DNA from 2 places in the Rhodoferax sp. RT5P35 genome. Region 2 is predicted to be linked to the other one. Evidence: predicted binding sites of a transcription regulator. Region 2 holds the regulator's gene; the other holds the start of a gene.
The links. The regulator FNR, encoded in region 2, switches genes on or off when oxygen is low (the NO sensors DNR and NnrR bind a similar motif). The targets are predictions, from matches to a motif close to TTGATNNNNATCAA.

Region 1: a site for FNR is predicted at 1,586-1,599, ahead of AC097L_RS07795 (OmpW/AlkL family protein). Genes of this name have one in related genera too.

What each region holds. Positions count from the first base shown of each region.
Region 1 covers NZ_JBWMAX010000004.1:246,660-250,067, forward strand. Annotated here, with positions in the region: gene pyk (pyruvate kinase) at 1-170, opposite strand, end outside; gene AC097L_RS07790 (fatty acid desaturase) at 447-1,562, shown strand; gene AC097L_RS07795 (OmpW/AlkL family protein) at 1,712-2,302, shown strand; gene AC097L_RS07800 (ABC transporter ATP-binding protein) at 2,387-3,408, opposite strand, start outside.
Region 2 covers NZ_JBWMAX010000004.1:117,111-120,518, forward strand. Annotated here, with positions in the region: gene hemN (oxygen-independent coproporphyrinogen III oxidase) at 1-1,230, opposite strand, end outside; gene fnr (fumarate/nitrate reduction transcriptional regulator Fnr) at 1,356-2,075, shown strand; gene AC097L_RS07200 (hypothetical protein) at 2,092-2,304, opposite strand; gene AC097L_RS07205 (FixH family protein) at 2,314-2,571, opposite strand; gene ccoG (cytochrome c oxidase accessory protein CcoG) at 2,772-3,408, opposite strand, start outside.

The sequences.
Region 1 (3,408 bases), 130 kb from region 2:
TTGGCGGCTTCGCGCACCATCATGGCCCGGTCGATGTGGTCCTGTGCCTTGCCGTGGCTGAAGTTCAGCCGCACTACGTTGACACCCGCCCGGATCAGCTGTTCCAGAATTTCCGGGGAGTTGGAAGCAGGGCCAAGGGTGGCAACAATTTTGGTAGCAAGGCGGGGCATGACAAAAGTCTCCGTTGTAATTTAGTTTCTATTTTCACACGAAAATAGTTACTAAAAGGTTACAAGACAAGCATGAAAACCCTAGTTGTGCCGATGGCATAGGGCCATGGTACAAAGTTACATCGGTCTCAGGCGCTGCAAATGCTTTGATCTGCGTCAGTACCGCCGCCGCGCAGCGCACATAGCATCGCGGCAACTGATTTGCGTACCCATGCGCGGCCCCCGGCTCCGCTAGGCAATTCATCCACACGAACTCCACGTTTACCGTGTTTTGCCATGTCTTCTTCGATTGAAAACCCCCGTTCCGCACCGGACCCTGCACCGTTGGCCCCCGGCGCACCGCTGCCCCACCGCAAGGTGATCCGTTCCTGGCTGGTTCCGCTGTCGCAGCGCACCACGTTGCGGGCGCTGCTGCTGTTGGCGCTGGATTACGCGGTGCTGAGCGCGCTGCTGACCGGTACGGTGCTGCTGGCATCGGTGTGGGCCAAGCTGCTGTGCGGGCTGGTGGCGGGCTTTGTGGTGGGGCGCTTGTTTGTCATCGGCCACGACGGCTGCCACCAAAGCCTGACCCCGCACCGCCGCCTGAACAAATGGCTGGGGCGCATCGCATTTTTGCCTTCACTCACCGCCTACAGCCTGTGGGACGTGGGCCACAACGTGGTGCACCACGGCTTTACCAACCTCAAGGGAGTGGATTTTGTTTGGGCCCCGCTGACGCAGGCTGAATACGCTGCGCTGTCACCGGTGGGCAAGCTGCTGCAGCGCATCTACCGCAGCGGCTGGGGGCCGGGCCTGTACTACCTGGTCGAGATCTGGGGCAAAAAGATGATGTTCCCGCCCCAATCGCAGATGGGCAATACCAACCGCGCCATCTTCACCTGGGATTGCATTTTGGTCAGCGCCTTTGCCCTGGTATGGATGGCGGCGCTGGCCGTGGCCGCCTGGGCTACCGGCCAGTCGGTGGCGCTGCTGCTGTTGCTGGGCTTTGCCGTACCGATGTTCTTCTGGTTCAACATGATGGGCTTTGTGATCTACGGCCACCACACGCACGTCAAGGTGTCGTGGCACGACGACCGGGCGGTATGGCTGCGGGCCCAGCCCTTTGTGTCCACCACGGTGCACCTGACCTTCCCGCTGCAGATCGGCGCGCTGGTGCACCACATCATGGAGCACACCGCCCACCACGTGGACATGAGTATCCCGCTGTACAAGCTCAAGATGGCGCAGGCCAAACTGGAAGAGCTGCTGCCCGGGCGCATCGTGGTGCAGCGCTTCTCGTGGCGCTGGTACTTCGACACCGCGCGCGCCTGTAAGCTGTACGACTTCACGCGCCATTGCTGGACCGACTTCCAGGGCCAGGCGACCAGCACGCCACGCCCACAAAGCGTTTGAAAATACCTGAACCGGGTGGACTCTTGATCTGCCGCAAACCGGGTGTGCGCCCAGTTTGATGCCGCGCAAAGTCCGAAGGCGCACGCTCTTCTGTAATCAAGGGGTGGGATGTTCCCACAACCTGATTGAACGCTGATTGAAAGAAGAGCATGCAAAAACCAATGATCGCCGCGGTCCTCTGCGCCCTGTTGTCCACCGCCGCCCTGGCCCAGTCCAGCACCCCTGGCCCCTGGCTGGTACGCGCCCGTGCCGTGCACCTGGACAGCGCCAATGGCGACACGACGCCGCTGGCACTGTCCATTAACAACAAGTGGCTGCCCGAACTGGACATCAGCTATTTCTTCACCCCCAACATTGCTGCCGAACTGGTGCTGACCGTGCCGCAAAAGCAGACGCTGAGCGCGAGCGGCACCCCCATCGGCAGCTTCAAACACCTGCCGCCCACGCTAACGCTGCAATACCACGCGCCCCAAGCCGGTTTTACGCCTTACGTGGGCGCAGGCCTGAACTACACCCGCCTGAGCGCGGTGGACCTGCCCGCAGGTGTGACCGTGGACCGCAACAGCTTCGGCCCCGCGTTGCAAGTGGGTGTGGACATCCCGCTGGCGCACAACCTGGTGCTGAACTTCGACCTGAAGAAGGTCTATATCCGCACCGACGTGGCGGCTGGCGGTGCCAAGCTGGGCACCTTCAAGGTCGACCCGGTGTTGTTCGGCATCGGGCTGGGCTGGAAGTTCTAGTATTTTTGTCGTTGAATCTGCGTATTAAATCGGCACTTGGCGCAGGTTCTACCTACGCCAGTAGCTCTTTATTCAATAGCAAACTCAGGTTTCCGACTTCTCGGGCAGCGTAAGCCGACCGGTGTGGTAATCGTAGCCATAGACCTCGCCGTAGCGGCCCCATTCGATGGCCACTTCCAGTACGCGCTTGGCTTCCACTGCGTCCATGAACTCTTCCAGCAAGTCCAGGAAGCGCTTCTCCGACAGGGTGCCGCTGGACTCGGACTCCAGGTTGCGCCGGATATGCGCTGCCAGGGGCACGTGGGTCAGCAGCTGCTGGCCGAAAATCTCCTGCCGCCGGGCCTGGTCGGCATCCACATAGTGGCGGCCCAGGGCTGTAAGAACGATGTCGCCCTTGTCCACATGGGCCAGGCCCATCAGGCCCAGCGCTTCGTAGGTGGGGAACAGCTCTTCATCGGCCAGCTCTGACTCTTCGGCCAGCTGCGGCAGATCGGCGTGGCCGTCGAACGGGGGATCGGCCAGCAGCTCCAGCACCGCCTCGATGCGGCTGATGTCGGTTTCGGGCAGGCGGTAGCCCAGGTGCGCGGTGGCCGAGGCACCCGCGGTGGCCTCTTGCGTGGGGCGCTGGGTCATCAGGCCGTAGACCTCGTCGATCAGCGCCCGCACCTCCACCGAATCCGCATCGCGCGGGCGCGGCAGGTCGATGCTGATTTCATCGCGGATACGGCCGGGGTCGCTGGCCAGAATAATGATGCGGTCGGCCATCATCACGGCTTCTTCGATGTTGTGCGAGACGATCAGGATGCCCTTGGTGGGGATCTGGTCGCCATCCCACAGCTCCAGCATGTCGTTGCGCAGGGTTTCGCCGGTCAGCACGTCCAGCGCCGAAAACGCTTCGTCCATCAGCAAAATGTCGGGGTTGGTGACCAGGGCGCGGGCAATGCCCACCCGCTGCTTCATGCCGCCCGACAGCTCGCGCGGCAAGGCCCCGCCAAACCCGGCCAGGCCGATCATCTCCAGCACCGCGTCGGCGCGGGTTTCGCGCTCTGCCGCGGGCACGCCCTGGGCTTCCAGGCCCAGCTCCACGTTTTGCTGCACCGTCAGCC
Region 2 (3,408 bases):
GGGCTGCAGGGCCTGCAGCTCGGCGGCAAACGTGGCTTTGAAGTCCACCAGGTAGGCCAGTTCAATGGATTCAAACTGCACCATGCCCTGGCACATAATGGCCATGATGATGGCGCGGCGCACCACGTCGTCGCGGTTCAGGGCCAGGCCGCGCACCACCGGCAGCTGGCCCTGGTCGATCATGTCGCAGTAGGCCTCCAGGGTCTTGGCATTCTGGCTGTAGGTGGGGCCGATGCGGCCAATGGCCGACACGCCCAGGCCGACCAGGTCGCAGTCGGGCTGGGTGCTGTAGCCCTGGAAGTTGCGGTGCAGCCGCCCCTGGCGCTTGGCCACGGCCAGCGCGTCGTTGGGCAGGGCGAAATGGTCCATGCCCACGTAAACGTAGCCCGCGCCGATGAGCGCGTCCAGCGCCTGCGACAGCATGGCCAGCTTGGCCGCGCCGCTGGGCAGCTCGGCGTTGAGGATGCGGCGCTGCGGCTTGAAGCGCTCGGGCAGGTGGGCGTAGGCGTACAGGGCGATACGGTCGGGGCGCAGCGCCACGATCTGCTCCAGCGTGTGGGCAAACGAGGTGGGTGTTTGGCGCGGCAGGCCGTAGATCAGGTCGGTGTTGATGGATTCGAAGCCTAAGCGGCGGGCTTCGGCCACCAGCCCAAACACCTGCTCGGCGGGCTGCACGCGGTGCACGGCCTTTTGTACGTCGGCATCGAAATCCTGCACGCCAAAGCTCAGGCGGTTGAAGCCCAGCGCCGCCAGGGCCGCCAGCCGTGTGGCATCCACGGTGCGCGGATCGACCTCGATGGCGTATTCGCCGCCCGGGGCCAGGCTGAAGTGGCGGCGCAGCAGGGCCATCAGCTGGGCCAGTTCGTCATCGCTCAAAAACGTGGGGCTGCCGCCGCCCAGGTGCAACTGGCTGACCACCCGGCCCGTGCCGAGCTGGGCGGTGTGCAGGGCCATTTCGCGCTCCAGGTACTGCAGGTAGGCCGCGCCGCGTTCGTGGCGCTTGGTGATGATCTTGTTGCAGGCGCAGTAGTAGCACAGCGATTCGCAAAACGGGATGTGCACGTAGAGCGACAGCGGCAGAGCGGTGGCGGTGTCCCGGCGCAGGCGCAGGGCGCGGGCGTAGTCCTCGCCGCGGAAGGCTTCCACGAAGCGGTCGGCGGTGGGGTAGGAGGTGTAGCGCGGCCCCGGCACGTCAAAGCGCTTTAAAAGTTCAGTCGAAACACAGGTCATAAAAAGCGCTTTGGTTGCATCTATGCACTGTGCCGCGAAGGACGCACGCCTTACTTGACCTAGATCAAGCCGCCTGCAGATGCTTGTGGCGAGAATGGTTGTTTACAAAAGCCCCTACTGCGCGCATGACCCCTATCGCCATCAAAGTTGCCTGCTCGAACTGCAATCTGCGTGAGCTGTGCATGCCACTGGGCCTGAACCAAGACGAGTTAAACCGTATAGACGATCTGGTGGCCGTGCGCCGCAAGGTCAAACGCGGGGCCACGCTGTTCCGCAATGGCGAGGCGTTTACCGCGCTGTACGCTATCCGCACCGGGTTTTTCAAAACCTCCATCACCACCGAGGACGGGCGCGACCAGGTCACGGGTTTTCAGATGGCGGGTGAGATCATCGGGCTGGACGGCATCGTCAACGACCAGCACACCTGCGACGCGGTGGCGCTGGAGGATGCCGAGGTCTGCGAGATGCCGTTTGACCGCATCGAAGAACTGTCGCGCGAGGTCAACGCCCTGCAGCGCCATGTGCACAAGATCATGAGCCGCGAAATCGTGCGCGAGCACGGCGTGATGCTGCTGCTGGGCAGCATGCGGGCAGAGGAGCGGCTGGCGGCTTTTTTGCTGAACCTGGTGCAGCGCCTGCATGCGCGCGGCTTCTCACCGCTGGAGTTGGTGCTGCGCATGACGCGCGAAGAGATCGGCAGCTACCTGGGCCTGAAGCTGGAAACGGTGAGCCGCACCTTCTCCAAGTTTGCCGAGGACGGGATGGTGGAGGTCAAACAGCGCCACATCCGCATCCTCGATGCCGAGGCCTTGAAGCGCATCGTTAATCTTCAGCCCTGTTTATAGTTGCAGCGCCTACCGGCTAGCCTACCAGCAGGGTCAGGCTGCTGATCATTGCCGCCACGGCCCAGAAGGCAAAGAAAGACAGGCTGTACACGCCCTGGCGTGACAGGTCCAGCGGCTGGCCCAGCCAGTGCAAGCTGCTAGGGTCCACCACCGCAAACACCAGACCCTCCAGCAAACAAGCGCCCAAAAATCCCGACCACAGCACACTGGTGATGCGTTGTACTGCCATGCTGCCCGCCTACTTCTGCCGCACCGCGCCGGGGGGCGTGGCGGCGTGGTTGCGCGCTTGCTCGGCTGGGGCCAGGGTGCCCTGCAGGGCCAGCGTCTTGTTGATCTCCAGGCCCTGGCGGTAATAGTCCTGCGCCAGCACCGGATCTTGCCGGGTGAAGGCCAGCCAGGCCGTAACAAGAGCGGCTACCACCACGATCAGCGGGCCGGAGATGACCAGCCACACGTGGCCGTATTTCCACCAGGGTTGCGAAGTTTTTTCAGACATGGACTTTCTCCTTAATGTGAACAAGGCATCTAGCTATTCCCCACCCAGCATGCGGGCAGAACGCACACTTTCCAGAAACACCGCAGAACTGGCAATGCCCGGCTGCTGGTGTTGCCCCCTGCGTGTCGAATCGGTTTTGGTAAACCGGTTCGAGGGGGGTTGGCGAAAGATGCGAAGCACTGCAGCCTGGGGGTGAGTAATTAGCGGGGCACGATAAACGTGGATTTCTCGGATACGCGGTCTTTGCCGTCGGCACTGGCGATGTCAAACACCACCGGGTGCGAACCCGGCGTGGCCGAGCCATAGGGGATGTGCAGGCGCACCGCCACCCAGCGCGACTGCACGGCACCCACCTCCACCTCGGTTTCCGATGCAACTTCCAATCCGGCCAGCCCGTCCAGCCCGTGGGCCGATAGCGTGTAGCGCTGGGGCGATTCGGTGGCGTTCATCACCTGCAGGCGGTAAACGTTCTCTAGCTGGCCCCCGGCCACAATGCGCGACAGGGCGGCGCGGTCGCGCACCACGTCCACCTTCAGCGGGGTGCGCAGTGCCAGGCTGATGCCCAGGCACAGCATCAGGGTCCATAGCAGCGCGGTGTAAACCAGCACCCGGGGCCGCAGCACCCTGCGCAGGATCTGGCGGGCCGTCCAGCCCCCGGCCATGCCGTTCTCGGTGGCAAAGCGGATCAGGCCGCGGGCATAGCCCATTTTGTCCATCACCCCATCGCACACGTCCACACAGGCCGCGCAGTTGATGCACTCGTACTGCAGGCCCTGGCGGATGTCGATGCCGGTGGGGCAGACCTGCACGCACAGGGTGCAGTCCACGCACGACCCC